2 regions of the Geodermatophilus sp. SYSU D00700 genome follow, and region 1 is predicted to be linked to the other one. Evidence: riboswitches for the same ligand, from Rfam matches in the RefSeq annotation. Region 1 holds a riboswitch; the other holds the start of a gene.

Evidence for each region. A riboswitch is a leader RNA that binds a small molecule or an ion and turns the genes downstream of it on or off. The one in region 1 is predicted to bind cyclic di-AMP.
Region 2: linked by a shared signal. The riboswitch ahead of ACI79V_RS09695 (transglycosylase family protein) and the one ahead of ACI79V_RS19435 (transglycosylase family protein) in region 1 are both predicted to bind cyclic di-AMP.

What each region holds. Positions count from the first base shown of each region.
Region 1 covers NZ_JBJGZA010000034.1:23,560-27,829, forward strand. The annotation lists gene treZ (malto-oligosyltrehalose trehalohydrolase) at 1-1,708, opposite strand, end outside; gene ACI79V_RS19435 (transglycosylase family protein) at 1,889-2,578, opposite strand; cyclic di-AMP (ydaO/yuaA leader) riboswitch at 2,582-2,709, opposite strand; gene treY (malto-oligosyltrehalose synthase) at 2,953-4,270, opposite strand, start outside.
Region 2 covers NZ_JBJGZA010000009.1:75,037-79,306, reverse strand. The annotation lists gene ACI79V_RS09700 (nucleotidyltransferase domain-containing protein) at 1-610, shown strand, start outside; gene ACI79V_RS09695 (transglycosylase family protein) at 675-1,787, opposite strand; cyclic di-AMP (ydaO/yuaA leader) riboswitch at 1,792-1,960, opposite strand; gene menD (2-succinyl-5-enolpyruvyl-6-hydroxy-3-cyclohexene-1-carboxylic-acid synthase) at 2,291-3,994, opposite strand; gene ACI79V_RS09685 (o-succinylbenzoate synthase) at 3,991-4,270, opposite strand, start outside.

The DNA.
Region 1 (4,270 bases):
TGTCGCCGTCCAGCGCCGGGTCGTCCCCGGTGGCGAACAGCACGCCGGTGGCCGGCCGGTCGAGGTCGACCTCCCGCGGCTCGCCCGACAGGTTGGCCACCACCCGCAGCGCGCCGCGGTGCACCACCAGGAGGCGGTCCTCGTCGTCCCAGCCGACCTCCACCGCGCCCAGGTCCGGGTCGACCAGATCCGGCTGCGCCCGGCGCAGCGCCAGCAGCGCCCGGGTGGTCGCCAGCAGCCGCGCGTGCGGCTCCCGCTCGGGCTCCGACCAGTCCAGCTTCGAGCGGGTGAACGTCTCCGGGTCCTGCGGGTCGGGCACCTCGTCGGCGTCCCAGCCGTGCTCGGCGAACTCGCCCTTGCGCCCCTCGGCCGTCGCCCGCCCGATCTCCGGGTCGGTGTGGCTGGTGAAGAACTGCCACGGCGTCGAGGCGCCCCACTCCTCGCCCATGAACAGCATCGGGGTGAACGGGCCGGTGAGGACCAGCGTCGCGCCGACGGCGAGCAGGCCGGGGGACAGCGACGCCGAGATGCGGTCACCGATGGCGCGGTTGCCGACCTGGTCGTGGTCCTGCAGGTAGCCGAGGAACGCCCAGCCCGGCAGCCGCGCGGTGTCGACCGGCCGGCCGTGGGACCGGCGGCGGAAGCTCGACCAGGTGCCGTCGTGGAAGTACGCGCCGGTCAGCGTCTTGGCCAGTCCCGCCAGCCCGGCCGCGGCGAAGTCGCCGTAGTAGCCCTGCCCCTCGCCGGTGAGCACCGCGTGCAGCGCGTGGTGGAAGTCGTCGCTCCACTGCGCGTGGATGCCCGTGCCGTTGGCGGCGCGCGGGGTCACCAGCCGGGGGTCGTTGAGGTCGCTCTCGGCGATCAGTGTCAGCGGCCGGCCCAGCGCCGCCGAGAGCCGGTCGACCTCCTGCGCCATCTCCTCGAGCACGTGGGTGGCCCGCTCGTCGACCAGCGCGTGGACGGCGTCGAGCCGCAGCCCGTCGACGTGCATGTCCCGCAGCCACATCAGCGCGTTGTCGAGGATGTAGCGGCGCACCTCGTCGGAGTCGGGCCCGGACAGGTTGATCGACGAGCCCCACGGGTTGGGCCCGCCCTCGCTGAACACCGGCATGAACAGCGGCAGGTAGTTCCCCGACGGGCCGAGGTGGTTGTAGACGACGTCCTGGATCACGCCCAGGCCGCGCTGGTGGCAGGCGTCGACGAACCGCTGGTAGGCCGCCGGCCCGCCGTAGCTCTCCTGCACCGTGTACCAGAGGACGCCGTCGTAGCCCCAGTTGTGCGTGCCGTCGAAGCCGTTGACCGGCAGCAGCTCGACGAAGTCGACGCCGAGGTCGACGAGGTGGTCCAGGCGCTCGACCGCCGCGTCCAGGGTGCCCTCGGGCGTGAAGGTGCCCACGTGCATCTCGTAGACGACGCCGCCGGCCAGCGGGCGCCCGGTCCAGGCGCCGTCGCCCCAGGAGTGGGCCGCGGGGTCGAAGCGGCGGGACGGGCCGTGGACGCCGTCGGGCTGGCGGCGCGAGCGCGGGTCCGGCCGCACGGTGTCGTCGTCGCCGAGCAGGAAGCCGTAGTCGGCCTCGGGCGCGGCCGGCACCTCGGCGCGCCACCAGCCGCCGTCGTCGCGGCGCATGTCGTGCACGGCGCCGTCGACCTGCAGGCGCACCCGCTCCGGCACGGGCGCCCAGACGGCGAACTCGGCGGCAGCGGACATGCGAGGACCTCCCGGCGGTGGTGCGGCTGACCGGACCCTCTTGCCCGCTGGGGGAGCGGTCAACCGCCGCGGGCGGCGGCCCGCGGGGGAGCGGGTCCCCCGGCGGCCGCGCGGCTCACGGCCGGCCGAGACCCCCGGGCTCCCGGCAGCCGGGGGAGGACCCCCCGGCTGCCGGAGGACTCACGGGAGCTGCAGCTCCTGACCGACGTAGATCCGGTTCGGGTCGCTGCACTCGTCGCGGTTGGCGGCCCACACCGCCCGCCAGCCACCGTCGACGCCCTGCGCCCTCGCGATCTTGCCGAGGGTGTCGCCGCTCTTCACGACGTAGGAGCCGCCCTCACCGTCGCCGCGGTCCCAGCGGGAGCCGCGGTCCCAGCTGCGGTCGGCGTCCTCGGCCGGTGCCGGCGCCGGCTCCTCGGCGGCCGGAGCGGGAGCGGGGGCAGGAGCGGCGGCCGGCTCCGGAGCCGGCGCGGGGGCCGGCGCGGGGGCCGGGGCAGCCGCGGCCTCGGGCGAGCCGGCCTCCGGCGCCGACGGGTCGAGGTTCTTGCCGCAGGTCGGCCAGGCGCCCGGGCCCTGGACGTCGAGCGTGGCCTCGGCGACGGCGATCTGCTGCGCCTTGGTCGCCAGGTCGGCGCGCGGGGCGTAGTCGAGGCCGCCGAAGGCCTCCCAGGTGCTCTGGCTGAACTGCAGGCCGCCGTAGTAGCCGTTGCCGGTGTTGATGCTCCAGTTGCCGCTGGACTCGCACTGGGCGACGGCGTCCCAGTCGTTGGGGGCGGCGGCCGAGGCCGGGCCGGCCGCGACGCCGATCGCGGCCGCGGCCACGCCGGTCGTCACGAGGGCACGGCGGAGGAAGGACGTGGACGTGCGCATGCGGGATCTCCGATCCGCCGCCTGCGAGGTGAGCTGTCGGGTTCGGAGCGATCGGTGCCCCGGCCGCACGTGTGCGGCTTCACCCCCAGGCGCTGCGTCCGGTCCCCCCGTGACCGCGGCGCACACGCCGAGATGGGTCCCCCACCCCCGTCCTGGCTGTGCAGGAGGAACGGAGCCCGGCGGACGGGGTTCGGCGGACCGGCTCCGGCACGCCGCCGTCGGTCGGCCGCGTGCGGGAGCCAAGGTAACGGTCGCATCACGGGACGGCACACCGGCCCCACCCGTCACGGCGTGCCGCCCGGCGTCCCGGGTCCGGCCCGGGCGCGGCACCGCAGGTCACGGCGGCGCCGGGCGGCGCCGCCGTGACCTCCGTCTCATCCTCGGACGAGCAGCGCCACGGGCAGCCGGGCGAGCAGGCCCGCCACGGGCGCCCCGCCGGCGTCGGCCACGACCCGGGTGTCGGTCAGCACGTCGCGCCAGGCGCCCGTGGGCAGCGCCAGCGCGGTGTCGCCCCAGCCGGTGGCGGCCAGCGCCACGGGCAGCCGGGTCGCCACCGTGACCGCTCCGCCCCGGTCGAAGGCGACGACGGAGCCGGCGGCGCTGCCGGTGGCCTCGACCGGCGTGTAGCCGGAGAACAGCTCCGGGGAGTCCCGGCGCAGCCGCAGCGCCCGGGAGGTGACCAGCAGCTTGGCCGCGCCGGTGTCGTCGACCCCGGGCACCTCACCGCCGTCGAGGCGGGCCAGCAGCCGCCGGCGCTCGTCGTAGTCGACCGGGCGGCGGTTGTCGGGGTCGACCAGCGAGCGGTCCTCCATCTCGGTGCCCTGGTAGACGTCGGGGACGCCGGGCATGGTCAGCTGCACGAGCTTCTGCGCCAGCGCGTTGGACCGCCCGGCCGGGCCGATGCGGGCGACGAACGCCTCGATCTCGGCGTTGGTCGCCGGGGCGTCGTACGCGGCGTCGACCATCCCGTGCAGCTGCGCCTCGAAGGCCTCGTCGACGTCGGTCCACGTCGTCGAGGTGCCCGCCTCCCGGGCGGCCTTCTCGGCGTAGGCGTGCGCCCGCTCGCGCGACAGTGGCCAGGCGCCGACCAGGTTCTGCCACACCAGGTGCGCCAGCGGCCGGTCGGGCAGCGGGTGGCGCGCGAGCCAGCCGCGTACCAGGTCCGCCCACTCGGTGGGCACCTCGGCGAGCACGGCCAGCCGAGCCCGGGTGTCCTCGCTGCGCTTGGTGTCGTGCGTGGTCAGCGTGGTCATCGACTCGGGCTTGCGCGCCCGCCGCCGGGCCTGCGCCTCGTGGAACTCCGCGACCGTGCTGCCGAACCGGGCCGGGTCGCCGCCCACCTCGTTGAGCACCACGAACCGGGCCCAGCGGTAGTAGGCGCTGTCCTCGACGCCCTTGGCCATCACCGGGCCGCTGGTCTGCTCGAACCGGGTGGCCGCCTCGGTGCCGGCCCGCGCCAGCACCGGGTGCAGCGCGTCGACCGCGGCGACCAGGTCGGGACGGCGGTCGCGGACGGCGGCCACCGTGGCGTCGAGGTGCTCGCGGCCGTCGGGCAGGTAGGTGCGGTAGACGTCGAAGCTGGCCAGCAGCTCGGCCAGCGCCTCCTCCTCCGTCTCGACGTCGATCCCGGGCAGCTCGCCGATCACCCGCACCAGGCGGGCGACCTCCGAGCCGAGGCTGCCGTCGGTGACC
Region 2 (4,270 bases), on a different contig from region 1:
GCACACCGCGTGGGACCGCCCCGGCGGGCTCGCCAACCGGTCGGGCGCCGGCGACCTCGACGTCGTGGTGTACGCGGCGCGGAAGTGGGCGCGGCTGGCGCTGGGCGGCAACCCCACCGTCCTGCTGCTGCTGTTCGTGCCCGACGAGGAGGTCGTCGTCCGCGACGCCGCGGGCGCGGACCTGGTGGCGCACGCCGACCGGTTCGTCTCCCGCGTGGCCGCCGACCGCTTCCTCGGCTACCTGAGGGGCCAGCGGGCGGCGATGACCGGCGCAGCCGGCGCGCACACGAACCGCCCTGGACTCGTCGCCGCGCACGGGTTCGACGTCAAGTACGCGATGCACGCGCTGCGGCTGGGCATCCAGGGGGTGGAGTTGCTGACGACCGGCCGGATCACCCTGCCGGTGCCCGAGCCCCACCGCACGTACCTGCGGAGCATCCGCCGGGGCGAGGTACCGCTGGCCGAGGTGGTCGCCGCGGTCGACGACGCCGAGGCCCGGCTGCTGGCGCTGCGCGACAGCCCGGCGGTGCCGGCCGCGCCCGACCGCGCCTGGGTGGACGCGTGGCTGCACCGCTCGTACCTCGCCCACTGGACGGCTCGCGGCCGCTGACCGGTCCGACGACGAGGGCCCCGGCCGCTGGGCAGCGGCCGGGGCCCTCGTCGGGGGGTGAGGATCAGCCCACGTAGTTCACGTGCACGTGGTCGTGGTGGTTCGCGGTCACGCTGCCGCGGTCGGCCATCGCCTTCCACGCGCCGTCGGGCGAGGTCAGGATCCGCTGCTCCCAGATGACGTACTCGACGCCGAGCTCGTCCCAGTGGTCGACGTGGTACTGGGCGATGGCGTCACCGAGGGCGTTGTCGGTCATGACCATGTAGTCCAGCGCCAGGCCCGACGGGTGCCCGTTCGGGTCGACCGCGCTCCCGCGCGTACCGCCGAGGGTGATGTCGGCGGCGCCCGGCACGTTGCTCACGACGGCGTTCGCGGCGGCCTGCACGACCGCCTTGACCGGGCCGGCGCTGTTGGTGATCGACGCGATCGCGGAGGCGACCTGCGGGGCGACCTCGGCCAGCGGGGCCACCGCGGGCGCGGGGGCGGACTCGCCGGCGGAGGCGGTCGCGGCGGGGGCCTCCGGGGCCGGAGCGGCCTGGGCCGGGGCCGCGCCGCTGACGGCGAGCACCTGACCGGGGTAGATCCGGTTCGGGTTGCTGCCGATGACGTCGACGTTGCGCTCGTAGAGCTCGCGCCAGCCCTGCTGGTGGGCGGCGGCGATCTCCTTCACGGTGTCGCCCCAGCGGACGGTGTAGTCCTCGGTGGCGGCGTCGTCGGCGTGGTCGTGGGAGTGACCGGCCTCCGCGGCCGGGGCGGGTGCCTCGGCGGCGGGAGCGGGGGCGGCGGGCGCCTCGGCGGCGGCCGCGGTGGTGCCCTCGGTCAGGTACTTGCCGCAGCTCGGCCAGGCGCCGATGCCCTGGCCCTCGAGGACGCGCTCGGCGATCTCGATCTGCTGGGCCGGGGTGGCCAGGTCGGCGCGGGCGGCGAGCTCGGTGCCGCCGAAGCCGGCCCAGGTGGACTGGCTGAACTGCAGGCCGCCGTAGTAGCCGTTGCCGGTGTTGATGCTCCAGTTGCCGCTGGACTCGCACTGGGCGACGTCGGTCCAGTCGTGGCTGGTGGAGGCGGAGGCCGGGGAGCTGAGGACGCCGAGACCGACGACGGTGGCGCCGGCGGCGACAGGGGCCCGGGCGATGACCTTCTTGGTGCGGACGTAGCGGGGTGCGCGGTGCTTGGGCATGGTGATGATCTCCCGATCACCGCCGGCGAGGTGAGCTGTCGGGTTCGGGCGATCGGTGCCCGGCCGCGGTCCGCGGCTTCACCCCGAGGCGCGTTCGGGTCCGGCCCCCGTGGGCCGTCGCGCGCCGGAAGTGGGTCCCCCACCCCTGCCCTGGGTGTTGGTGTGGACGACCGGTGGGCAGGGTTTGGCGGACCGGCGCCGCGCTCCGTTCTGCTGAGCGCAGCCAAAAAGCTACCTACGGTCATGGCAACTGTCGCTGTGTCGCCGGTCACACTGCGATTAGGAGGGGACACGTGGGGTAGCGCGTGACGCTGCCGTGACCAACCGACCGCCTGCGGCGCCGGCGGGCCGGCAGTGGGGAACGCGCTGGTCACCGGCGACTCGCCCCCCGGTCCGCGTGGTCCGGCGCGGCCCCGGCGACCGGCCCCCCGGGACCCTGCGGGCACGTCGCTCGTGATGGACGCCACGGGACGGACCGGTCCTCCACCGCCCGTCCCGCCCGGTCAGCCGAGGGCGTGGGCGGCGGCGTCCCGGAGCGCGACGGCGAGGTCGGCCTCGGCGCGCTGGTCGGTGCGGACGACGACGACCCGCGGCCCGCCCGCCGCCAGCGCGGCCGGCAGCTCGCCGGCCGAGGAGACCGCCGTCGCCGTCCAGCCCAGCGCCTGCGCGACCGCTGCCAGGTCGCGCCCGTGCGGCGTCCCGAACACCCGCCGGTAGTCGCGCGCGTACGCCGCCCGGCCGGGCTCGAGCTGGGCGAAGATCCCGCCGCCGTCGTTGTCCGGGACGACGAGCGTGAGGTCCGGACGCGGCTCGCCCTCGCCGGTGAGCAGGCCCTGCAGGTCGTGCAGGAACGTCAGGTCGCCCAGGAGCGCCACCGTCGGGCCGCCGTGCGCCAGCGCCGCCCCGACCGCGGTCGAGACGGTCCCGTCGATGCCGGCCACCCCGCGGTTGGCCAGCACGGCGACGTCGCCGCGCGGCACGGCGAGGCGGTCGACGTCGCGCACCGGCGTCGAGGAGCCGAGCACCAGCAGCGCCCCGGCCGGCAGCGCGGCGACGACGTCGCGGGCCAGGCGGGCGGCGGTGAGGCCCGGCGCGGCGTCGAGCAGCGCGTCGACGGCGGTCCCGACGCGGGCGGCGGCGTCGGACCAGGCCCCGGCCCACGCCCCGGTCCACGCCCCGGCCCGTCCGGGGTCCGACGGCGGCCCGGCGGGCGGGGCGGCCCGCGAGACCAGCGCGCTCGACCGGCCCGCGTCGGGCCAGCGCGGGGTCGCCGCGACCGTCTCGACCCGCACCCGCGGGTCGGCGAGCAGCGCCGACACCGGCCGCGACAGCGTGGGCCGGCCGACCACCACGACCCGCTCGGGCCGGTGCGTGTCCAGCCAGGCGGGGACGCCGAGCAGCAGCGCCCCGCCGCGGACGGCGTCGCCGGTCCACGCGCCGCCGCTGGGCTCGGCGACCACCGGCCAGCCCGAAGCAGCGGCCCCGGCGGCCCAGGCCCGGCCGGCCGCGGGTGGTCCGTCGCCGGCCACCACGAGGGTGCGCGGCCCGTCCCCGACCGGACCGGCCGGGACGGGCGCGGGCGCCCCGGCCGTCCACGGGGCACCGCCGGCGCGACCGGCCCACGGGCCATCGAGCGGGCCGGGCTCCCCGTCGGGCAGCAGCGGGTCCCGGAAGGACAGGTTCAGCTGCACGGGGCCGGGGTCGCCGGACAAGGCGCCGGTGGCCGACAGCAGCGCCCGCGACACCACCGAGCGCCAGTAGCGGTTCTGCGCGGCCTCCCGCCCGGCCTCGGGCACCCCGACGTCGGCCGCCCAGCGCACCGCGCCGCCGTAGAGGCCGGGCTGCTCGATCGTCTGGTTGGCACCGGTGGACCGCAGCTCCGGCGGCCGGTCGGCGGTGAGCGCGAGCAGCGGGACGCCGCTGACGTCGGCCTCGAGCACCGCGGCGTGCAGATGCGCGGTCGCCGTCCCGGAGGTGGTGAGCACCGGCACCGGGCGGCCGGAGGCGCGCGCCAGGCCGAGGGCGAGGAAGGAGGCGGTCCGCTCGTCGATGCGCACGTGCAGCCGCACGGCACCGGCCCGCTCGGCGGCGGCGAGCGCGAGCGCGACCGGGGCCGAGCGCGAGCCGGGGGCGAGGACGGCGTCGCGGACCCCGCCGCGGACCAGCTCGTCGACCAGCACGCGGGCCAGCGCGGTGGAGGGGTTCACGCGGCGAGCACCGCGGTGAGCCGCGCCGACCACCGGGCGGTCACGTCGTCCGGCGCGGCCACGGCGGCCCGCCGGTCGGGCACCACCGCCCGCACCGGCAGCGCGCCGTCGACGGGCACCAGCGGATCGCCGCTCACGTCGCCGTCGAGCAGCGCTGCGGTGGCCAGGCCGCAGGCGAAGGGCAGCTCGGGCAGCGCGGCGGCCAGCGCGACGCCCGCCGCGAGGCCCACCGAGGACTCCAGGGCCGAGGACACGACGCACGGCAGCCCGTGCGCC